DNA from 2 places in the Paenibacillus sp. Mc5Re-14 genome. Region 1 is predicted to be linked to the other one. Evidence: a T-box and tRNA genes for the amino acid it is inferred to sense, from the RefSeq annotation. Region 1 holds a T-box; the other holds one or more tRNA genes.
The links. A T-box is a leader RNA that pairs with one kind of tRNA and senses whether it is charged. The one in region 1 lies ahead of argS (arginine--tRNA ligase), so its partner is inferred to be a tRNA-Arg.
Positions count from the first base shown of each region.

Region 2: it encodes a tRNA-Arg, which carries the amino acid that the T-box ahead of argS (arginine--tRNA ligase) is inferred to sense. The anticodon was not compared.

Region 1 covers NZ_CVPD01000001.1:291,483-295,174, forward strand. Annotated here, with positions in the region: gene argS (arginine--tRNA ligase) at 16-1,740, opposite strand; T-box leader at 1,800-2,058, opposite strand; gene BN1546_RS01185 (four-helix bundle copper-binding protein) at 2,136-2,465, opposite strand; gene BN1546_RS01190 (MogA/MoaB family molybdenum cofactor biosynthesis protein) at 2,729-3,244, shown strand; gene BN1546_RS01195 (nicotinate phosphoribosyltransferase) at 3,309-3,692, opposite strand, start outside.
Region 2 covers NZ_CVPD01000001.1:3,231,913-3,235,604, forward strand. Annotated here, with positions in the region: rRNA gene BN1546_RS14715 (23S ribosomal RNA) at 1-1,298, shown strand, start outside; rRNA gene rrf (5S ribosomal RNA) at 1,376-1,492, shown strand; tRNA gene BN1546_RS14725 (tRNA-Asn) at 1,511-1,586, shown strand; tRNA gene BN1546_RS14730 (tRNA-Thr) at 1,590-1,662, shown strand; tRNA gene BN1546_RS14735 (tRNA-Glu) at 1,673-1,744, shown strand; tRNA gene BN1546_RS14740 (tRNA-Val) at 1,756-1,831, shown strand; tRNA gene BN1546_RS14745 (tRNA-Gln) at 1,887-1,961, shown strand; tRNA gene BN1546_RS14750 (tRNA-Lys) at 1,966-2,041, shown strand; tRNA gene BN1546_RS14755 (tRNA-Leu) at 2,053-2,133, shown strand; tRNA gene BN1546_RS14760 (tRNA-Gly) at 2,144-2,218, shown strand; tRNA gene BN1546_RS14765 (tRNA-Arg) at 2,224-2,300, shown strand; tRNA gene BN1546_RS14770 (tRNA-Pro) at 2,325-2,398, shown strand; tRNA gene BN1546_RS14775 (tRNA-Gly) at 2,408-2,478, shown strand; gene ppc (phosphoenolpyruvate carboxylase) at 3,205-3,692, shown strand, end outside.

The sequences.
Region 1 (3,692 bases):
CCCACTTGTGGTAGCTTACATCCGATTAGGAGCTTTCAATCCAAGAAGTCGCAGTGTACTTGCCAGCATATCCGCAGTCTGTTCCGCCAACTGAAGGCGCCATTGTCCGCCATCGACAATTCTTTCCTTAGCGTAAAAACGGTTAAACGCCTGTGCCGTATCTAACGCAAATCTCGCAATAACGGAAGGTTCCAGTTGCCTAGCAGCACGTATTAGCTGTCCGTGATAGCGATCCAACTGCTTAAGCAGCGCCCAGCCTGCGTCACCCAGCATTTCATCCGAAACGATATTCAAATCAGGAGAATGCCCGTCTTGGGCAAGGACGTTGTCACTGGAATTAGAATCAACATCAGAGCGGGCGCGAGCTTTCTCCAAAAGACTGCGTATGCGCGCATGAGTATACTGCACATAAGGGCCAGTCTCACCTTCAAAGGTCAGTGCCTCCTCTAACGAAAAATCCACTTCATTCAGACGGTTATTTTTTAAATCGCCAAAAATAATCGCTCCGATGCCAACGTGTTCAGCTATTGCCTGTTGCTCCAGCAAATTGGGATTTTTCTCCGTAATGATGGCTTGAGCACGCGCTACAGCTTCATCCAGCACTTCCTCCAGTTTCACCACCTTGCCGCGTCTTGTGGACATTTTTTTGCCTGCAAACCGCATTAAACCAAACGGTACATGCTCACATTGCTCTGCCCATGTCTCCCCTGCATGCTTCAGCACCGCAAATACCTGTTGGAAATGTAACTTCTGTTCCCCGCCAACGACGTACAGCAGGCGATCAGCCTTCATCACTTCATGACGATAAATCGCTGTTGCCAGATCACGGGTGGGATAAATGGTAGTCCCATCTTTTTTCAAAATAAGACACGGCGGCAGTTGCTCGTCTTCCAGACGAACCACAAGTGCTCCATCACTTTCTTCCAGCAGTCCTTTTGTTCTTAATTGGGCAACAACTGCCTGCATCTTATCATTGTAAAAACTTTCCCCCAACACATGGTCAAACGAAATGTTAAGACGTTGGTACATACGGTCAAATTCACCCAGACTGACTTCAACAAAAAACTCCCACAGTTGTTGAGCCTCAGTATCCCCCTGCTCCAAACGTCGGAACCACTCGCGGCCTTCATCCTCCAAAGACGGATCATGCTCGGCCTCCTGATGAAAACGGACATATAGCTTCAACGATTCCCCGATCGGATCATGTTGTAGCTGCTCCTCATTGCCCCATCTTTTATAGGCCGCAATTTGCTTGCCAAATTGTGTTCCCCAATCCCCTAGATGATTCACACTAATCGGCACATATCCGGTTTCACCAAGTATGCGATACAAGGCGGCACCAATAACAGTAGAGCGAAGATGACCGATACCAAATGGTTTGGCAATATTAGGCGAGGACATATCAATCACTACTCGCTGTCCATATCCGATATTGGGCTTGAGAAACTCAGCCTTGCTCAATTCAGCAAGCATCGATGGAATATGAACAGATCGATCCAATGTAATATTTACATAGGCACCCGATGCTGAAGCAGTTAGACCCGCTTCACGGCTTACTAGCTCTGCCAATTCCATTGCAATATGCTGTGGAGACTTTCGAATTTTTTTAGCCAGCACAAAACAGGGAAACGCCACATCTCCCCATTCAGGCTGCGGAGGCACCTCGAATAAAGATAAAACTTCTTTCTCCTCCAAGCCCGTATGAGCTACAATAGCTTGGGTAGCAATCATCAACAACATGTTCCTCTCTCCTTCTTTTTATAAGATCTAACAAAAAAAGCCCTCGCCTCTTGATATAATCAAGAGACGAGAACTTCGATATCCCGCGGTACCACTCTTCGTAAATCGGTTGTATAGCTAAAGCTAGCTTACACAAAATCGCGATTTCACTCCATTGACAAATAACTGTGTCTGCCGGGCTGATCTACTAGAAGCTCTTATCGTTGGATCAACCGTCTCCCGGGTGCGCTTCACATCGGATTTCATACCGGCTTCCACCTTTTCCGGCTCGCTGTAATGATACGGTTCCGTTGCTACTCTCCCGTTCCTTGACGTTAATTCCCACCATTATACAAACCTATTTAGTAGAAAGCAACCTTTTATTCCCTCTTCAGGGACTAGTTCTGTATATGTAATTACACTGCCACCAATTGGCGACAGGCCTCAACACAATGACGGCAGGCTTCTGCACAATGTTTGCAATGATTATGGGAATGCTTGCTGCATTCAGCAGCACATACCTCACAGGCTTTGGCACATAGCTCACAGATTTCCTCGGCAAAATCCGTTCCGCGCTGCAACATTTGAGCAGCAAACCCACATATCTCTGCGCATTCCCTACTCACTCGAATACATTCACGCAGCATAGCTAGATCATATTCCTTCAAACTTGCTACATAGCATACATTGCAAGCGTTCATACATTCCAGGCAAGCATCCACGCATTTTTGGTATGAATGATTCATAATACATTACCTCCCAGTTGTTGATCCTGCTGTACTATTACCCGCTGAACCTTGAAATTAATCATTTGATGTTCGCGCTTTCAACAAAATAAACCCAGAAAATCCCGACTTATGTAAGGAAGTGTACTATATTCCAAGGTGTAAGCGCAAGGATATTAATCACATAACTTTTTATTCTTCGTTTCTGACTTGCATCCAGTCTGTCATTCCTCTATTGTAAAAAAAGAGTATGCTTAACCACTGATCAAGGAGTGAACATTGTAATGAATATAACATCTGTAGAGGAGCACCGACAGGAATCTCCGCAACAGGTTAACTGCATGGTCGTGACCGTCTCGGATACACGTACCATGGAAACCGATACTGGGGGACGACTGCTCAAGGAACTACTAGAAACGAATGGGTACAAGGTTGTTCGATATGTTATCGTCAAGGACGACTATGAAGGAATCCGGCAGTTGGTAGCCGAAGCTGCGGCACATGAGGACATCGAGGCTGTACTTTTAACAGGTGGTACTGGCATCTCTCCGCGTGATACTACATATGAAGCCGTCTCCTCTCTACTGGATAAGGAACTACCTGGGTTTGGAGAAATCTTCCGTTACTTAAGCTTTGCTGAGGACATTGGATCAGCAGCTATATTAAGCCGGGCTGTAGCGGGCACTGTGGGCCAGACAGCTGTGTTTTCTATGCCTGGTTCCCGCGGAGCCGTTCGTTTGGCAATGGAACGCATTATTGTCCCTGAGCTGCGTCATGTAATGAGAGAAATTTATAAATAAGCTCCTATTTACACATTGCAGATACAAAAAAGGCACCCATACATAGATGAGGTGCCTCTTCACATTATTCCTTTTCTTCAACTTCGGGCTGCATGTAGCTGTCAATCAGCTTTTGCTTCAGCTCCCATACCTTCTCACTAAGATTTACGCGATAAATTTCAGGGTTCAGCTTCCGCAAATATTCTGGCCAAAACAGTTTCAACTGTGATGCATGATAGGCACGAATTTCATCCAGTTCAGGAAGCTCGTATACCTTCTGCCCATTTACAAAAATAGGTTCAAGCATCGGTACAGCTTCGTAATTTTCTACATACTTCTTCATATATGGATGCAAAGGGTTAAACAGCTTCAGGCGCTTACCATTACGCGGACGTTCTTCATCCGGGAAAGAAATGTAATCAGCTACAGCTCTCCCTTTCTTCTTATCCACAATGCGGTATACATCCTT
Region 2 (3,692 bases), 2.9 Mb from region 1:
AGCCAGGAGAAGGTGCCCGTACCGCAAACCGACACAGGTAGGCGAGAAGAGAATTCTAAGGCGCGCGGAAGAACTCTCGTTAAGGAACTCGGCAAAATGACCCCGTAACTTCGGGAGAAGGGGTGCCTCGGTAGGGTGAATAGCCCGAGGGGGCCGCAGTGAAAAGGCCCAAGCGACTGTTTAGCAAAAACACAGGTCTGTGCGAAGCCGCAAGGCGAAGTATACGGGCTGACGCCTGCCCGGTGCTGGAAGGTTAAGGGGAGTGGTAAGCTCTTCGGAGCGAAGCTATGAACCGAAGCCCCAGTAAACGGCGGCCGTAACTATAACGGTCCTAAGGTAGCGAAATTCCTTGTCAGGTAAATTCTGACCCGCACGAATGGCGTAACGACTTGGGCGCTGTCTCAACGAGAGATCCGGTGAAATTTTAATACCTGTGAAGATGCAGGTTACCCGCGACAAGACGGAAAGACCCCATGGAGCTTTACTGCAGCTTGATATTGAATTTGGGTACGATCTGTACAGGATAGGTGGGAGCCGTTGAATCTTGAGCGCCAGCTTGAGAGGAGGCATCCTTGGGATACCACCCTGATCGTATCTAGGTTCTAACTTGGTACCGTGATCCGGTGCGAGGACAGTGTCAGGTGGGCAGTTTGACTGGGGCGGTCGCCTCCTAAAGAGTAACGGAGGCGCCCCAAGGTTCCCTCAGAATGGTTGGAAATCATTCGAAGAGTGCAAAGGCAGAAGGGAGCTTGACTGCGAGACCTACAAGTCGAGCAGGGACGAAAGTCGGGCTTAGTGATCCGGTGGTACCGCATGGAAGGGCCATCGCTCAACGGATAAAAGCTACCCTGGGGATAACAGGCTTATCTCCCCCAAGAGTCCACATCGACGGGGAGGTTTGGCACCTCGATGTCGGCTCATCGCATCCTGGGGCTGAAGTAGGTCCCAAGGGTTGGGCTGTTCGCCCATTAAAGCGGTACGCGAGCTGGGTTCAGAACGTCGTGAGACAGTTCGGTCCCTATCTGTCGTGGGCGTAGGAAATTTGAGAGGAGCTGTCCTTAGTACGAGAGGACCGGGATGGACGTACCGCTGGTGTACCAGTTGTTTCGCCAGGAGCACCGCTGGGTAGCTATGTACGGAAGGGATAAGCGCTGAAAGCATCTAAGCGTGAAGCCCCCCTCAAGATGAGATTTCCCAATTCGTAAGACCCCTTGAAGACGACGAGGTAGATAGGTTGGGGGTGGAAGTGCAGTAATGCATGGAGCTGACCAATACTAATCGGTCGAGGGCTTATCCTAAGATAAAGCGCAATGAAGTTTCGGATCCAGTTTTCAGGGTGTAACCTTGAAGTTAGAATTTGCGAGGCAAATTCATGTTTGGTGGCGATAGCGGAGGGGTTCCACACGTACCCATCCCGAACACGACCGTTAAGCCCTCCAGCGCCGATGGTACTTGGACCGCAGGGTCCTGGGAGAGTAGGACGCCGCCAAGCGAGTTTTATAATTATTATTCCCTGATAGCTCAGTTGGTAGAGCACTCGACTGTTAATCGAGTTGTCACAGGTTCGAGTCCTGTTCGGGGAGCCATTTGCTCTCATAGCTCAGTAGGTAGAGTGCATCCATGGTAAGGATGAGGTCACCGGTTCGATCCCGGTTGAGAGCTGTTACAGGATGGCCCGTTGGTCAAGGGGTTAAGACACCTCCCTTTCACGGAGGTAACAGGGGTTCGAATCCCCTACGGGTCATAGGATAGTATGGAGGCTTAGCTCAGCTGGGAGAGCATCTGCCTTACAAGCAGAGGGTCGGGGGTTCGATCCCCTCAGCCTCCACCATATTTTATTCTCTTACATGGATGAAATATAGGGGAATTGTGAATCATATGCATATTGGGGATTAGCCAAGCGGTAAGGCAACGGACTTTGACTCCGTCATGCATAGGTTCAAATCCTATATCCCCAGCCATTAAGAGCCATTAGCTCAGTTGGTAGAGCACCTGACTTTTAATCAGGGTGTCGAAGGTTCGAGTCCTTCATGGCTCACCATTGTATTATATGCGCGTGTGGCGGAATTGGCAGACGCACTAGACTTAGGATCTAGCGTCTTTGACGTGGGGGTTCAAGTCCCTCCACGCGCATATTGTTTTTGCGGACGTGGCTCAGCGGTAGAGCATCGCCTTGCCAAGGCGAGGGTCGCGGGTTCGATTCCCGTCGTCCGCTCCATATTTGCGCCCTTAGCTCAGCTGGATAGAGCGTTTGACTACGAATCAAAAGGCCGGGAGTTCGAATCTCTCAGGGCGCGCCATATTTTTTTTAAAAAATATAATATCGGGATGTAGCTCAGCTTGGTAGAGCACCTGGTTTGGGACCAGGGGGTCGCATGTTCAAATCGTGTCATCCCGATACTGATTTGCGGGTGTAGTTCAATGGTAGAACTTCAGCCTTCCAAGCTGATAGCGTGGGTTCGATTCCCATCACCCGCTTACCGATTACCTAGAAGCCGAAAGGCTTCTTTTTATTTTGTCCACAATACATTAACTTCTATGTATATAGAGCATTAAATGATGCCTCTTGTCATGCACGGTTGGGGATGACTTGTGCATATCCTATATAGGCTTTTATCACCTAGACCCGGATTTCCCCTCTTACGGCCCCCTTTCTCCTGTAGTAAGGCTAAATTCGTGATCAAATCCATTGAAAATAGGAATCCTATAATTATTATGTTGCGAAATTCATGGTGATAACTTTACATCTGCTCCTTTTGTTGTGCACACTCTTCTTTATTTATGTGGGTAACACGTAGAAATTAATGAGTAAACAGATTTAGAATACTGAGATTATGGCTTTTTTGTGTATATCTTTGTGGATAGAGCGCAATGAATTTCACTTTGTCAACAAATAATAAACATATACACATCATGACACAAGAATTTGTACCTTTGAAAACGCACCTTTTAAAAGAGACTGTGCATAAAGTTTCGCACATCAATAGTTATAAAATCAGGTTTAATTTTTAAATTTCATTATTATGTATATATAACCAATATATTCTCCAAAAAAGTATTTCAAAAGCATGATTTTTTCCTGTAAATTTTGCAGCTTTTCATACGTTTTTATTGTATGATGTTAAGAAAGTGTCAAATTTCGTGTGTATACGTACCTTTGCTACAACTGAATAGGTGTGGAACAGATCAGATGGGGGGAAAAGCATGACTGAGCTTACGTTAACCGCTAACAAAAACCAATCCAACAATCTGCTACGGCGGGACGTTCGTTTTCTAGGAAATATTCTTGGTGAGGTTTTGGTTCATCAGGGTGGCAACGAACTTTTGGATATCGTGGAGAAAATACGTGAGGCAAGTAAATCGTTACGTGCCGGGTATCAGCCGGAGTTATACGAGAATTTCAAACAAATGGTCAGTGGACTGGATACGGATATTCGTCACCAGGTTATTCGCGCGTTTGCGATTTACTTTCAGTTGGTGAATATCGCTGAGCAGAACCACCGTATTCGTCGTAAGCGGGATTATGAGCATTCCGCTGGTGAAGAGGTTCAACCCGGTTCTATCGAAAGTTCCGTTCAGGAGCTTAAACAAGGAGGCTTCTCCGCTGAGGACGTTAGCAACATGTTGAATGAGCTCTCCTTGGAACTGGTCATGACTGCACATCCTACAGAAGCAACACGACGAGTAATTCT